DNA from 3 places in the Arsenophonus sp. aPb genome. Region 2 is predicted to be linked to each of the others. Evidence: predicted binding sites of a transcription regulator. Region 2 holds the regulator's gene; each other region holds the start of a gene.
What was found. The regulator PurR, encoded in region 2, represses purine synthesis genes. The targets are predictions, from matches to a motif close to CANGCAAACGTTTGCNTG.
Positions count from the first base shown of each region.

Region 1 (4,807 bases), 1.5 Mb from region 2:
ATATGCGCCCATGCCACCCGTATTTGGCCCGCTATCATTATTGCCAACACGCTTATGATCTTGACTTGTTGCCATGGGAATGACATTTTCACCATCAACCATTACGATAAAACTAGCTTCTTCGCCGTCAAGAAACTCTTCAATAACAATACGATGACCCGCCTGGCCAAAGGTGTTACCGGCAAGCATGTCTAGAACAGCATTTTTTGCTTCTTCTAAGGTCATAGCAACAACGACGCCTTTACCTGCGGCTAGCCCATCCGCTTTAATAACAATTGGGGTGCCCATTTTGTCTAAGTAGGCGAGAGCGGGTTCAATTTCGGTAAAGTTCTGATAAGTGGCGGTTGGAATATGATGACGAGTAAGAAAATCTTTCGTAAAAGCTTTAGAGCCTTCTAACTGTGCTGCATTTTGACTAGGACCAAAGATCGTTAAACCGGCATCTTGAAAAGCATCAACTACACCGAGGATTAAGGAGATTTCTGGTCCAACGATGGTTAAACCAATATTATTATTTTTGGCAAAATCGACTAATCCTGCAATATCGGTTACTGCAATATTAATATTGGTTAGTTTTTTTTCTAATGCAGTACCGGCATTACCGGGTGCAACATAAACCTTGTCAGCAAGAGGTGATTGTGCTGCTTTCCATGCTAAAGCATGCTCACGACCACCATTGCCAATAATTAAAATATTCATGCTATTACTCTCTAGATTAGTGGCGGAAATGGCGCATATCAGTAAAAATCATCGCCATATCATGTTCATTAGCTGCAGCTATGATTTCATCGTCACGAATTGAACCACCTGGTTGGATAACACAGGTTATGCCAGCTGCTGCGGCAGCATCAATACCATCTCGGAATGGAAAGAAAGCATCAGATGCCATTGCACATCCGACAAGTTCCAAACTTTCATCCTGTGCTTTTAATGCTGCGATTTTTGCTGAATAAACACGGCTCATTTGTCCAGCGCCAATACCGATTGTCATATTATTTTTGGCATAAACAATAGCATTGGATTTTACAAATTTGGCCACTTGCCAACAAAACAGCGCATTTTCTATCTCTTGTTCGCTTGGCTGACGCTTAGAAACAACACGCAAATCAGCTTTGGTAATTAAGCCTAGATCGCGATCTTGCACTAATAAACCGCCATTTACGCGTTTGAAATCTAAACTCGCAACTGCAAAATGCCATTGGCCACATGCCAGAACACGCACATTCGGTTTACTTGCAAGTATTGCTAGGGCATCTTCATTGACAGCGGGGGCAATAATGACTTCAACAAATTGGCGCTCAATAATTGTTTTAGCCGTATTTGCATCTAATTCACGATTAAATGCAATAATACCACCAAATGCTGAGGTTGGATCAGTTTTGAAAGCATGATCATAAGCGGTACAGATATCGTTACTGATTGCAACGCCGCAAGGATTAGCGTGTTTGACAATGACACATGCAGGTTTGGAAAAACTTTTTACGCACTCCAAGGCTGCATCAGTGTCAGCAATATTATTATAAGAAAGCGACTTACCTTGTAGCTGTCTTGCTGTAGAGACAGAGGCTTCGACTCTATTTTCTTCGATATAAAAAGCAGCAGCTTGATGACTATTTTCGCCGTAACGCATATCCTGCTGCTTAATAAAATTCAGGTTTAATGTACGAGGAAATTTACCTGAAGGCTGGTTGAGCTCGCCATAATAAGAAGGCACTAACTTACCAAAATAGTTAGCAATCATTCCATCATAAGCTGCGGTATGTTCAAAAGCTTTAACTGCCAAGTCAAAGCGAAACATGTCAGTTAGCGAATTTTGATGATTATCCATCTCTTCGATGATCTTGGAATAATCCTGACTATTAACCACAATAGCGACATCTTTATGATTTTTGGCGGCCGAACGGATCATGGTTGGCCCACCAATATCAATGTTCTCAATGGCATTTTCCAGCGTACAATCTGGCTTTGCAACCGTTTCAGCAAAAGGGTAAAGATTAACAACAACCATATCAATTGGCGTAATATGATGCTGTTGCATTATTTCATCATCTTGCCCGCGCCGACCGAGAATACCGCCATGTACTTTTGGGTGAAGTGTCTTGACGCGGCCAGCCATCATTTCTGGCCATCCTGTATAATCCGAAACCTCTATAACTGTTAACCCGGCCGCTAGCAATAATTTAGCTGTACCGCCAGTAGAGATAAGTTCAACCTTACGTTCAGATAGAGCTTTGGCAAATTCAACAATACCTTCTTTGTCAGAAACACTCAGTAGAGCACGCTGAATAGGGTGGAGTTGTGGCATGAAATATATCCCTTGGAATAATAAAATGTTTTAACACATTGATTAAATTTTATGGCTATTTGCAATTACAAATCATATTCGAGAATAACGGTTTTTAATTAAATATTTTTTGTCGCAAACGCAATTGTAACGCAAACGTTTGCGTATTTCGCTAAATTTTTTATCATTTTATTTTTGTGGATAACTCTGTTAATAATTCGGTATAATATAACGCTTTGCTGTTTAATTAATCAAATAAACAAAATTATGCAAAATAAACTTGCCAGCCGCATAAAACTCCCTATAATGCGCCCCCACTGAGTCAGTATAGAACCAATCAGTTGAAGTGGATTTTAGCGACGCAGGGTAAAGAAAAGTAGAAATAACTACTTGACTTTACAGGTGAAAAGCGTAATATACGCCACCTCGCGACTCGGGTCGCACGCTCTTTAACAATTAATCAGACAATCTGTGTGGGCACTCGCAAGACATCATCAAAAACTATTTGAAGATTAAGTCTTGAAGAGTGACAAAACAGTTAATTCATATATGAACTAATAAGCAGTAACGTTATTTTGGGCAACGGCGAAGGCAGTAAAATGTCGACAAAGTAGCAAAAAAAAGCGTTACGGCCAGTAAAACATTCTTTGAGCATCAAACTTTTAATTGAAGAGTTTGATCATGGCTCAGATTGAACGCTGGCGGCAGGCCTAACACATGCAAGTCGAGCGGCAGCGGGAGAAAGCTTGCTTTCTTGCCGGCGAGCGGCGGACGGGTGAGTAAGGTATGGGGATCTGGCCGAAGGCGGGGGATAACCACTGGAAACGGTGGCTAATACCGCATAATCTCTAAGGAGCAAAGTGGGGGACCTTCTGGCCTCACACCTTCGGATGAACCCATATGAGATTAGCTAGTAGGTGGGGTAAAGGCTCACCTAGGCGACGATCTCTAGCTGGTCTGAGAGGATGATCAGCCACACTGGGACTGAGACACGGCCCAGACTCCTACGGGAGGCAGCAGTGGGGAATATTGCACAATGGGCGCAAGCCTGATGCAGCCATGCCGCGTGTATGAAGAAGGCCTTCGGGTTGTAAAGTACTTTCAGTCGTGAGGAAGGTGTTAAGGTTAATAGTCTTAGCAATTGACGTTAGCGACAGAAGAAGCACCGGCTAACTCCGTGCCAGCAGCCGCGGTAATACGGAGGGTGCGAGCGTTAATCGGAATTACTGGGCGTAAAGGGCACGCAGGCGGTTAATTAAGTTGGATGTGAAATCCCGGGCTTAACCTGGGAATGGCATTCAAGACTGGTTAGCTAGAGTCTTGTAGAGGGGGGTAGAATTCCATGTGTAGCGGTGAAATGCGTAGAGATGTGGAGGAATACCGGTGGCGAAGGCGGCCCCCTGGACAAAGACTGACGCTCATGTGCGAAAGCGTGGGGAGCAAACAGGATTAGATACCCTGGTAGTCCACGCTGTAAACGATGTCGATTTGGAGGTTGTGGTCATGAACTGTGGCCTCCGGAGCTAACGCGTTAAATCGACCGCCTGGGGAGTACGGCCGCAAGGTTAAAACTCAAATGAATTGACGGGGCCCGCACAAGCGGTGGAGCATGTGGTTTAATTCGATGCAACGCGAAGAACCTTACCTACTCTTGACATCCAGCGAAGCCTTTAGAGATAGAGGCGTGCCTTCGGGAGCGCTGAGACAGGTGCTGCATGGCTGTCGTCAGCTCGTGTTGTGAAATGTTGGGTTAAGTCCCGCAACGAGCGCAACCCTTATCCTTTGTTGCCATCGAGTTATGTCGGGAACTCAAAGGAGACTGCCGGTGATAAACCGGAGGAAGGTGGGGATGACGTCAAGTCATCATGGCCCTTACGAGTAGGGCTACACACGTGCTACAATGGCGTATACAGAGAGAGGCGAGCCTGCGAGGGGAAGCGGAACTCAGAAAGTACGTCGAAGTCCGGATTGGAGTCTGCAACTCGACTCCATGAAGTCGGAATCGCTAGTAATCGCGGATCAGCATGTCGCGGTGAATACGTTCCCGGGCCTTGTACACACCGCCCGTCACACCATGGGAGTGGGTTGCAAAAGAAGTAGGTAGCTTAACCTTCGGGATGGCGCTTACCACTTTGTGATTCATGACTGGGGTGAAGTCGTAACAAGGTAACCGTAGGGGAACCTGCGGTTGGATCACCTCCTTACCGAGATAGATGGAATGTGAGTGTTCACACAGATTGTCTGATGAAATCGAGAGTAAAGCCAATCTAAGATTGACTGAAGACCTTGAAGTCCCCTTCGTCTAGAGGCCTAGGACATCGCTCTTTCACGGCGGTAACAGGGGTTCGAATCCCCTAGGGGACGCCACTTCGGTGATTAGAAAGGCCGCACATCAATATTTTGGTGTGTTGTGAAGCTCATGCTGGCTTGCTATGGACTTTACTCAATAATGATTAAGCCAATTCAACGAGTTGGTTTAACAATTATGCTCTTTAACAATCTGGAACAAGCTGAAAATTGAAA
Region 1 is NZ_CP123499.1:2,991,406-2,996,212, reverse strand. Features, by position in the region: gene purD (phosphoribosylamine--glycine ligase) at 1-699, opposite strand, end outside; gene purH (bifunctional phosphoribosylaminoimidazolecarboxamide formyltransferase/IMP cyclohydrolase) at 716-2,305, opposite strand; rRNA gene QE177_RS13510 (16S ribosomal RNA) at 2,948-4,488, shown strand; tRNA gene QE177_RS13505 (tRNA-Glu) at 4,576-4,651, shown strand.
Region 1: a site for PurR is predicted at 2,434-2,451, ahead of purH (bifunctional phosphoribosylaminoimidazolecarboxamide formyltransferase/IMP cyclohydrolase). Genes of this name have one in related genera too.

Region 2 (4,807 bases):
GCAAGCACCATTCATCGCAGCCATACAACAGAAAGGCAGTAACAGAGTAAATAAAGTAGGTTGTGAAAAAATAGCAAGAGCAAAGATAATCAATACACTTAGTGCATAACCGATAAGAATAATTGGCAGTAAGATTTGGTTTTTTATTTTGGCTATTAAATAACGTCCACCATAGCCACCGAACATAAAAGCGATGGTTTGAGGTACGTAACTGATGCCAATATCCTGCGGATTATATCCCATTTCAGTTAAAATAAATGGTGAGCCTGTCAGCCAGGCAAAAAATCCGGCACTACAAGCGGCATAAATTAATACATTACCACTAAAAACGGCAGAACGTAGGAAGGTGATAAAAGAGGTAGTGGATTTTATTTCCTGTGTTTTTTCTAAACGTTTTTTTTCCTGTAATAAAAGGGTGGCCAGAAAAAGCAATATTCCGATGATAGCTAAACTAAAAAATATCATTTGCCAGCTATTACTAGCCAGGATCCAGGCACCTAATAGGGGTGCTAATGCGGGCGAAAGTGCAACTAAAGGCATGATGGTAGCAAATACCCGTTTAGCATATAGGCCACTAAAACGATCGATTACCAAAGCTTGCCAAATGACCGCTGTTGAACATACTCCAATACCTTGAATAAATCGCAAAATAAGTAATTGTGTACCAGTAGTGATGCAGAGTGTTGCTAGACAGCTAAAAATAAATAGCGCCAACCCAATTAATAAAACGGGTTTTCTACCAATACGATCGGAAAGCGGCCCCCAACTAAGTTGAGCGAAGGCAAAACCACATAAAAATAGACTAAGACTTGCACTAATAGTATTTGCTGAGGTGTTGAGTTGCTGTTGCATTATACTAAAAGCTGGTAAGTACATATCAATGGCCAAAAAACCGAGCATACTTAAGCCAGCAAGATAAAGCATAAAGCCAAAATTATGTTTATTGGGGTTATTTTTATTCATGTTGGTATCAATAAATTAAATAATATCAAATATCGCTTTCTATTGTATAAGAGATGAATTTTTGTTGTGAAGCGTTATTATTTGCATATTGTTATCAAATATTTTGACAGGTAAGAGGCTATGTGGTCAGAGTATTCCCTTGAAGTGATTGATGCCGTTGAAAGAACGGGTAGTTTTAGTGCCGCAGCCGCAGAGTTACATAGAGTCCCCTCTGCGGTAAGTTATACCGTAAAACAATTGGAAGAGTGGCTAGCTGTTCCTTTGTTTGAACGGCGTTATCGTGATGTTGTACTTACTGATGCTGGTAAATTTTTCGTTAAAAATGCGCGCAATATTATTAAGACAATGCGTGAAACACGCCATCAATGTCAACAGATTGCCAATGGTTGGCATGGACAATTTAGTATTGCTATTGATAGGGTTGTTAAGCCCGAAAGAATATTGCAATTAATATTAGATTTTTATCGCCACTTTTCTGATATTGAACTTTTTATTCAGCAGGAAGTTTATAATGGGGTATGGGAGGCGTTGGTCGATGGGCGAGTAGATATTGCTATTGGTGCCACTCGCGCGTCCCCGATTGGTGATAGATATAGTTTTCGTGATATGGGCTTTATGCCCTGGTCATGTGTTGTCAGCATAAATCATCCTTTAGCACAAATAAACGGTCTAATTAGCGATCAACAATTACGTCAGTATCCAAGTTTATGTTTAGAAGATACCTCTCGCTACTTGCCAAAGCGAGAAACTTGGGCATTAGATAATCAAAAACGGCTTATTGTGCCAGACTGGGAATGTGGTTTAGCTTGCTTAAAAAATGGGTTATGTTTAGGATTTGCGCCTAAACATCGGGTAGAACAACTTTGCCGCAAAAATGAATTAAAAACCCTGCAGATTAAGCAACCCTTACCTGATAGTCCCTGTTGTGTTATATGGAATGAAGAAAAACGTTCTTCGACCTTGAGTTGGTTACTGGATTATTTAGGTAATAGCGAAACGCTCAATGCCGAGTGGCTGGCTCATTGATGAAGTTTAAATCTATCGATTATCTGCGGTAGTCAATAAACGGACCATCGACAACCGAACGGCGTTCAATAAGCTCAGGATGTATTTCAATAGTTTGCGCATTTTTGCGTTTATTAATAATACGATCCAGCAGCATAGTAAAAGCCATTTGACCTAAACGCTCTTTAGGTTGATGAATGGTGGTTAGTGCTGGCGTAAAAAAACGTGCATTGCGAACATTGTCATAGCCAATAATAGAGATATCTTGTGGGACCCGAATGCCTAATTCATTCGCTGCACAGATAGCCCCCATCGCCATAATATCACCGCCACAAAAAATAGCGGTCGGTCTTTGTTGATGATTTAAAATTTGTTTCATCGCGTCGTAGCCGGAAGTTGGCTCGAAATCACCCTCAACAATCCATTTATCCAGTGGCTGGATGTTAGCTTCCTTCATGGCATTGAGAAAACCTTGCCGCCGGCCACTGCCAGTATTGCGTTTTAATGGCCCAGAGATAATACCTAAATCACGATGCCCGCGTTCAATCAGATAACGCCCGGCAAGATAGCCGCCATAAACCGCATTATCAATGATGACATCGGTAAAATCACCATGAGCTTGCCCCCAATCCATTACAACCATTGGAATATTACGGTATTCCTCTAACATTCGGAGTAGTTGTTTTGGATATTCTGAGCACATTACCAGTAAACCATCAACCCGTTTTTGCGCTAACATTTGTAAATAGGCTTGTTGTTTGTTTAGATTGTTATGTGAATTGCACAGGATTAATGTATATCCTTGACTATAACAGTTGTTTTCTACTGACTCGATGACCTCTGCAAAATAAGGAGCTTCATTAGATGTAGCCAGTAACCCAATGGATTTAGTATGGTTAACTTTCAAACTACGAGCAACGGCACTAGGAGAATAATTAAGAGTTTTAATGGCTGCCCAAACAATCGTTTTTGTCTCTTTGGCAACAAAACGGGTGTTATTAATTACATGAGATACGGTGGTAGTTGAAACACCCGCCAACTTTGCCACATCCTTAATTGTTGCCATGTTAAAAAGACTCCTGAACCATTGCCAATTCCATTGCTATTATTTAAAAACGACTATCATTAAACTATAAAAATAAGCAACTGATAATTAAGTTATCAGCAAACTGTTCATTTTGTCTGATTTGTTATAAAAACAAAAGTGTTAATCAATATTTCCTTGATGATATAATAAAAAATAGTTTTTATTGTTGTATGATGTTATGAAATTAAATGATTTTTCATTAGCTAATTTATGGATAAAGCTGTGAGAATAGTGAGGTGAAGTTATGGATACCGATTTTAAGTATGGTTTATGTACTGCGATTGTTGCATTATTAATGATCGTATCATTTGTTTCTTTTATTTTCTGACCATTATGTTGGCTTTAACCGTCTACTTTATCCCTACAACGATAATGATTTTTGGCTTAACCAGCATACTATAATCAGCAGGCTGCGTTATTGGCAGCCTATAGCTAGTAGATGATTACATTCTTCCTACCGTTTCAATTCCTAATGTGTCTAGACCAATTTTTAAGGTTTTTTGCGTCAGTAACGCCAATTTTAATCGGCTTTCTTTTGATGCGTCATTTTCTGCATTCAAAATTGGGCAATTTTCATAAAAACTAGAAAATAAACCAGCCAGATCATATAAATAAGAACACATAATATGTGGTAAACCTTCGCGAGCAACAGTTAGTATTGTCTCTTCAAATTGTAATAAACGTATTGCAAGAACTTGCTCATATTCATTGGCCAACATCACCGGTGCGGTTAATGTTGCGGGATTAATATTAGCTCGTTTAAAAATCGAGGCCACTCGGGTATAGGCATATTGCATATAAGGCGCGGTATTACCCTCAAAAGCTAACATATTGTCCCAGTCAAAAATATAATCAGTCGTACGATTTTTCGATAGATCGGCATATTTTACTGCACCAATACCAACCGCTTGGATAATCGATTGTAATTCCTTTTCTGGCATAGCTGAATTTTTTTGACGGATAAGATGATCAGCACGCTCAATCGCTTCATCAAGTAAATCGGCGAGCCGGATTGTTCCGCCGGCGCGAGTTTTAAACGGTTTACCATCCTTACCTAGCATCATACCAAACATGTGATGCTCTAATGACATTGTATCAGGAATATAGCCGGCTTTACGTACAATAGCCCAAGCTTGCATGAGATGTTGGTGTTGTCGTGAATCGGTATAATACAACACACGATCGGCGTGAAGCATTTCATGACGATATTTTGCGCAGGCAATATCTGTTGTCGTATAGAGATAGCCACCATCTTTTTTCTGGATGATCACCCCCATGGCATCGCCATCTTTATTCTTAAATTCATCCAGATAGACAACCATAGCACCATCACTTTCAACGGCTAAGCCTTTAGCCGTTAAATCAGCGACAATATCAGGCAGCATATTATTATATAAGCTTTCACCCATCACATCGTCTTCAGTCAGCGTGACATTTAAACGCTGATAGGTTTGTTGATTTTGCACCATGGTAATATCAACTAATTTGCGCCACATTTTACGACAATATTCATCACCAGATTGCAGTTTAACCACGTAATTACGTGCCAACTCAGCAAAATTTTCATCTTCATCATAATGTTTTTTAGCTTCACGATAGAAAGTTTCCAGATCAGCTAAGGCCATATCGGTAGCATTTTCTTGCTGAACTTTTTCCAGGTACGCAATTAGCATACCAAACTGGGTGCCCCAATCGCCGATATGGTTAGCACGGATTACTTTATGACCTAAAAACTCTAATGTACGAGCGACA
Region 2 is NZ_CP123499.1:1,488,553-1,493,359, forward strand. Features, by position in the region: gene punC (purine nucleoside transporter PunC) at 1-963, opposite strand, end outside; gene punR (DNA-binding transcriptional activator PunR) at 1,084-1,989, shown strand; gene purR (HTH-type transcriptional repressor PurR) at 2,009-3,034, opposite strand; gene argS (arginine--tRNA ligase) at 3,499-4,807, opposite strand, start outside.

Region 3 (4,807 bases), 280 kb from region 2:
AACCACTCAAATCGTGGAGAATAAAATGTGGGTAATGCAAACCATGGCGCGGTAATAACGGGAGTTAAATCAACTTTTCCCATTAAAAAGGCAAGTAAATAGCCGACAACCACACCAATCAAAATAGGAATAATCGCTAAGAAGCCTCGAAAAACCACCGAACATAAAATGGTCACAATCAACGTCACCACTGAAATAATTAAACTACTTGAATCAACCGATATATCCGCTTTAGGTAAAAGCCCTGCCATGCCAGCTGCCGTTTGCGCTAATTCCAGACCAATAACAGCCACAATCGCGCCCATTGCCGCAGGAGGAAAAATAATATTGATCCAATTTCTACCTGCTATTTTTACAATTAGTGATACTAAGCAAAAAAGTAGTCCACAAACAATAAATCCGCCCAATGCTAACTCATAACCAAGGGGTAATAACAATAAAACTGGCGAAATAAAAGCAAAACTTGAGCCCAGATAAGCAGGAATACGCCCCCGACAAATAATTAAATAGAGCAATGTACCAATACCATTAAACAATAAAACGGTTGCAGGGTTGATGTTAAATAAAATAGGGACTAATACTGTCGCACCAAACATAGCAAATAGATGCTGAAAACTTAATGGAATAGTTTCTCTTAGCGGCGGCCTTTCTGCTACGCCAATTACGCGGCGGGTCATGAGCAATATCCTCTCAATAACTAATAATTGATATATTATTACTCATCAAAACTGATCAATAAAGCCCACCTTTTAATATTTTAATTTCATAACAGAAAATTGTATCAAAAATTAAGTAAGCTCTGGTAAGATAAAAACCATTTCTTAGGACTAATCACCAAAAAAAGCAAATTTTATCGTAATTAAGATAGCAAGATTAACACTTCATTTTATGGACTTTAACTTATCACCTAAAGATATAAAAAGTATTATTCAGGTTAAATTTTCCCTACTTTCTGATTGGTTAAAACAAAACAATACCAAAGTAGAAAATAATAACTATTTGCTGTGTTTTAATTAATATACTTTACTACTTTGATTACAAAATAAAAAAATGCCAATGATTTTCTTATATCATAATTAATTATACATAGTATATTAAAATTAAATAATAATATAGGTTATCTGGTTAGTATCAGGAGAATAATCATTACAGTTTTATTTGATAAAATTATGACAATATATTTTAAATTAGTGGATAAAAAATTTTAATAAAAATTAGACTCAATAAATTATAAAATTAATTATTTTAATTAAAGGAATATTTATGATAAATACAAATAAATTTAACAGTATCGATAATTCTATTGATACATCAAAATATAGTGGTGAAAATATTAGTCATTTATTAGGTTGTGCTGAAATATTTGGTCATGGAAAAGAAAAAGCCATCCAAGATGATAATCAATGGAATGAAAATAATGATAGAGACACAAATGCCAAAAAACTGGCCGCTTCACCGACAAATTTTGTTACCACAATAATAACTAATATCCGTGACCAATCAAAATGGGCACCGACTAATTCATTAGATAATGCATCGCTTTATTTAAGGAACTACTTAGATTATCTCTATCAAATTAGAACCTGTAACTATATTTTAAATTTTAATAGCCGCTCAAGCAATTTCAAAACTAGTAATCCACACCAATTAGCTGAACATATTATTGCCACGCATAAATTTATTGACAATGATGAACGTGCTAGTTTAACTAAAGAGTTAGCAACCAATCTAACGGATTTTGTAAAATTTAATGAAGAGGAGCATAATTTTATTCAGTTTATTGAACCAGTAATAAAAGCAGACAAACAAGCTAAACTATTCTATTACAGTATGTATTCTAACCCCGCTTCCGGCTATGATTTTAATTACATAGCACAAGAGTTTATTTTTGATCCCAATAAACTGACAGAAGAAAATGCCAAAATTGAATTAAATAAAAATTATGAAGGGCTAAAACGTTGGTTGGATAAAAATAGAGCGAAAAAAACGCCCAAAAATTAACTAATTAAATTTAAAATAATAGTTTTCACGCTTAATAAGATTGGTATCGCAGCCAATCTTATTTATTTTCAATGACTATCAGTAATAAAAAATAACTTAAACGATAAATGTTACTTAGTACCAAATATCTTATCGCCCGCATCACCTAAACCAGGAACAATATAACCATGTTCATCCAAATGATCATCAATCGATGCGGTATAAAGTTCAACATCGGGGTGAGCAGCCTCTAGTGCTTTAATACCCTCGGGTGCGGCAACTAATACCAATATTTTGATAACCTGACAGCCTGCTTGCTTAAGTAAATCAATCGTGGCAATCATTGAACCACCGGTAGCTAACATCGGATCAACAACCAATGCCATGCGTTCATTAATATTTGAAGCCAGCTTTTGAAAATATGAAATAGGCTCCAACGTCTTTTCATCACGATAAACACCTACAACACTTATACGGGCGCTAGGAATATTTTCCAATACCCCATCCATCATTCCTAATCCAGCACGTAAAATTGGCACAACGGTAATTTTTTTTCCTTTAATTTGCTCGATGTTTACCTGACCACACCAACCTTCTATTGCAATTGTCTCGGTTTCTAAGTTTGCTGTTGCTTCATAAGTTAAAAGACTGCCCACTTCTGAGGCCAATTCACGAAAACGTTTAGTACTAATATCTTTGTCCCGTAATAAACCCAATTTATGTTTAACTAACGGGTGTTTTACCTCAACGATTTTCACGCTACTCTCCTTCAGTACAAACTATCTACAAATAAAAAATTAGCAGATTATAGCGCTTTTTCTGCCCTCTTCCACTGCTAGATTAAGGTTTTCCATATATAAAATTCATTTTACGCGCTTTTGCACTTTATTATCAAAACCAATAAAGAGTCTCGCAAACGTTTGCTTAGGCTGGTAGAATTATCGTTGTTTCCATCTATTTTACTAAATGCAATCGCCTTGGGAGCTTGCTGTGACAGATAAAATTTCTCTCAGCTATAAAGATGCTGGTGTCAATATCGATGCAGGTAATATACTGGTCGAACGTATTAAAGGTGCAGTTAAAGAAACCCGCCGCCCAGAAGTAATGGGGGGATTAGGCGGATTTGGCGCACTGTGTGCCTTACCACAAAAGTATCGTGAGCCAATATTAGTTTCAGGCACCGATGGTGTCGGAACCAAACTGCGATTAGCTATGGATTTAAAACGCCATGATACCATTGGCATTGATTTGGTTGCCATGTGCGTTAATGATCTAATTGTTCAAGGAGCGGAGCCCCTCTTTTTTCTCGATTATTACGCAACTGGTAAACTAGATGTGGACACAGCTAGCAATGTGATCAAAAGCATTGCAGCAGGCTGTAAACAATCAGGCTGTGCCCTGGTCGGTGGAGAAACAGCAGAGATGCCGGGTATGTATCATGGCGACGATTATGATATAGCCGGTTTTTGTGTTGGTGTAGTCGAAAAAACAAAAATTATTGATGGTAGCAAAGTTAAAGCTGGCGATGCCCTCATTGCTTTAGGCTCTAGTGGCCCTCATTCCAATGGCTATTCATTAATTAGAAAAATCCTACAGCTAAACCAAGTAGATCCAACCACCATACAACTAGAAAATAAGTCACTGGCAGAAAGTTTGTTAGCACCAACGCGCATTTATGTTAAAAATATTCTAGCGTTAATTGAAAGACTGGATATTCATGCCATTGCCCATATAACCGGTGGTGGTTTTTGGGAAAATATTCCACGTGTTTTACCAGCAAATACCCAAGCGCAAATTGATGGCGCGAGCTGGCAATGGCCAGCCATATTTAGTTGGTTACAACAAACCGGTAATGTAACGACTCATGAAATGTACCGCACCTTTAATTGTGGTGTTGGCATGGTAATTGTAATACCGGCAGAAGAAGTTTCTGGCGCGTTACAACTGCTCAATCAACTGGGTGAAAATGCCTGGCTCATTGGTGAAATTGTCGCGAGCAAGGCGAATGAACTACAGGTGACAATCAGCAAATGAAAAATCTCGTGATATTAATTTCTGGCAACGGCAGTAATTTACAAGCCATTATTGATGCTTGCCAAAAACAAAATATTACCGCAAAAATTAGTGCGGTTTTCAGTGATAATCCGACGGCTTATGGTTTAGAACGGGCTAAGCAAGCCGCGATCCCAACCGTTGTGATGCCAAAAACGGATTACGCAGATAACCAGACTTATGATGCATCACTCATGACCGAGATAGCACAATATCAGCCAGATCTGATTGTACTGGCGGGTTACATGCGCATTCTCACACCACGCTTTGTCAGCCATTATTTAGGTAAAATAATTAATATTCATCCTTCTCTATTGCCTAAGTATCCTGGATTAAATACCCACCGTAAAGCGCTGGCAAATGGTGATAAAGAGCATGGTACTTCTATTCATTTTGTCACTGAGAAATTAGATGCAGGCCCGATTATTTTACAAGCTAAAGTACCTATTTTTGCGGAAGATCAAGTGCAAGATATTATTGCGCGCGTTCAAACACAAGAGCATCGTATTTATCCATTAGTCATTAATTGGTTTGTTAAAGATCGATTAGTGATGGTTAATAATTCAGCTTTCTTAGATGGTTGTAAATTACCTGAACAAGGTTACGCCAATGATGAAGATTAACATCATCCCTCGCTATGTGATGCCTATGGCATCACAATTTTGTATACTCATATAGCCCCATATTTATATCAAGTCTAATTGACTAATTTTGTAGTAATAATCACCCAATACTTAACGAATTAGTTATCGAAAACTGAGTTTATTGCTAAAAT
Region 3 is NZ_CP123499.1:1,767,112-1,771,918, forward strand. Features, by position in the region: gene uraA (uracil permease) at 1-677, opposite strand, end outside; gene QE177_RS07860 (hypothetical protein) at 1,264-2,001, shown strand; gene upp (uracil phosphoribosyltransferase) at 2,112-2,738, opposite strand; gene purM (phosphoribosylformylglycinamidine cyclo-ligase) at 2,971-4,014, shown strand; gene purN (phosphoribosylglycinamide formyltransferase) at 4,011-4,655, shown strand.
Region 3: a site for PurR is predicted at 2,890-2,907, ahead of purM (phosphoribosylformylglycinamidine cyclo-ligase). Genes of this name have one in related genera too.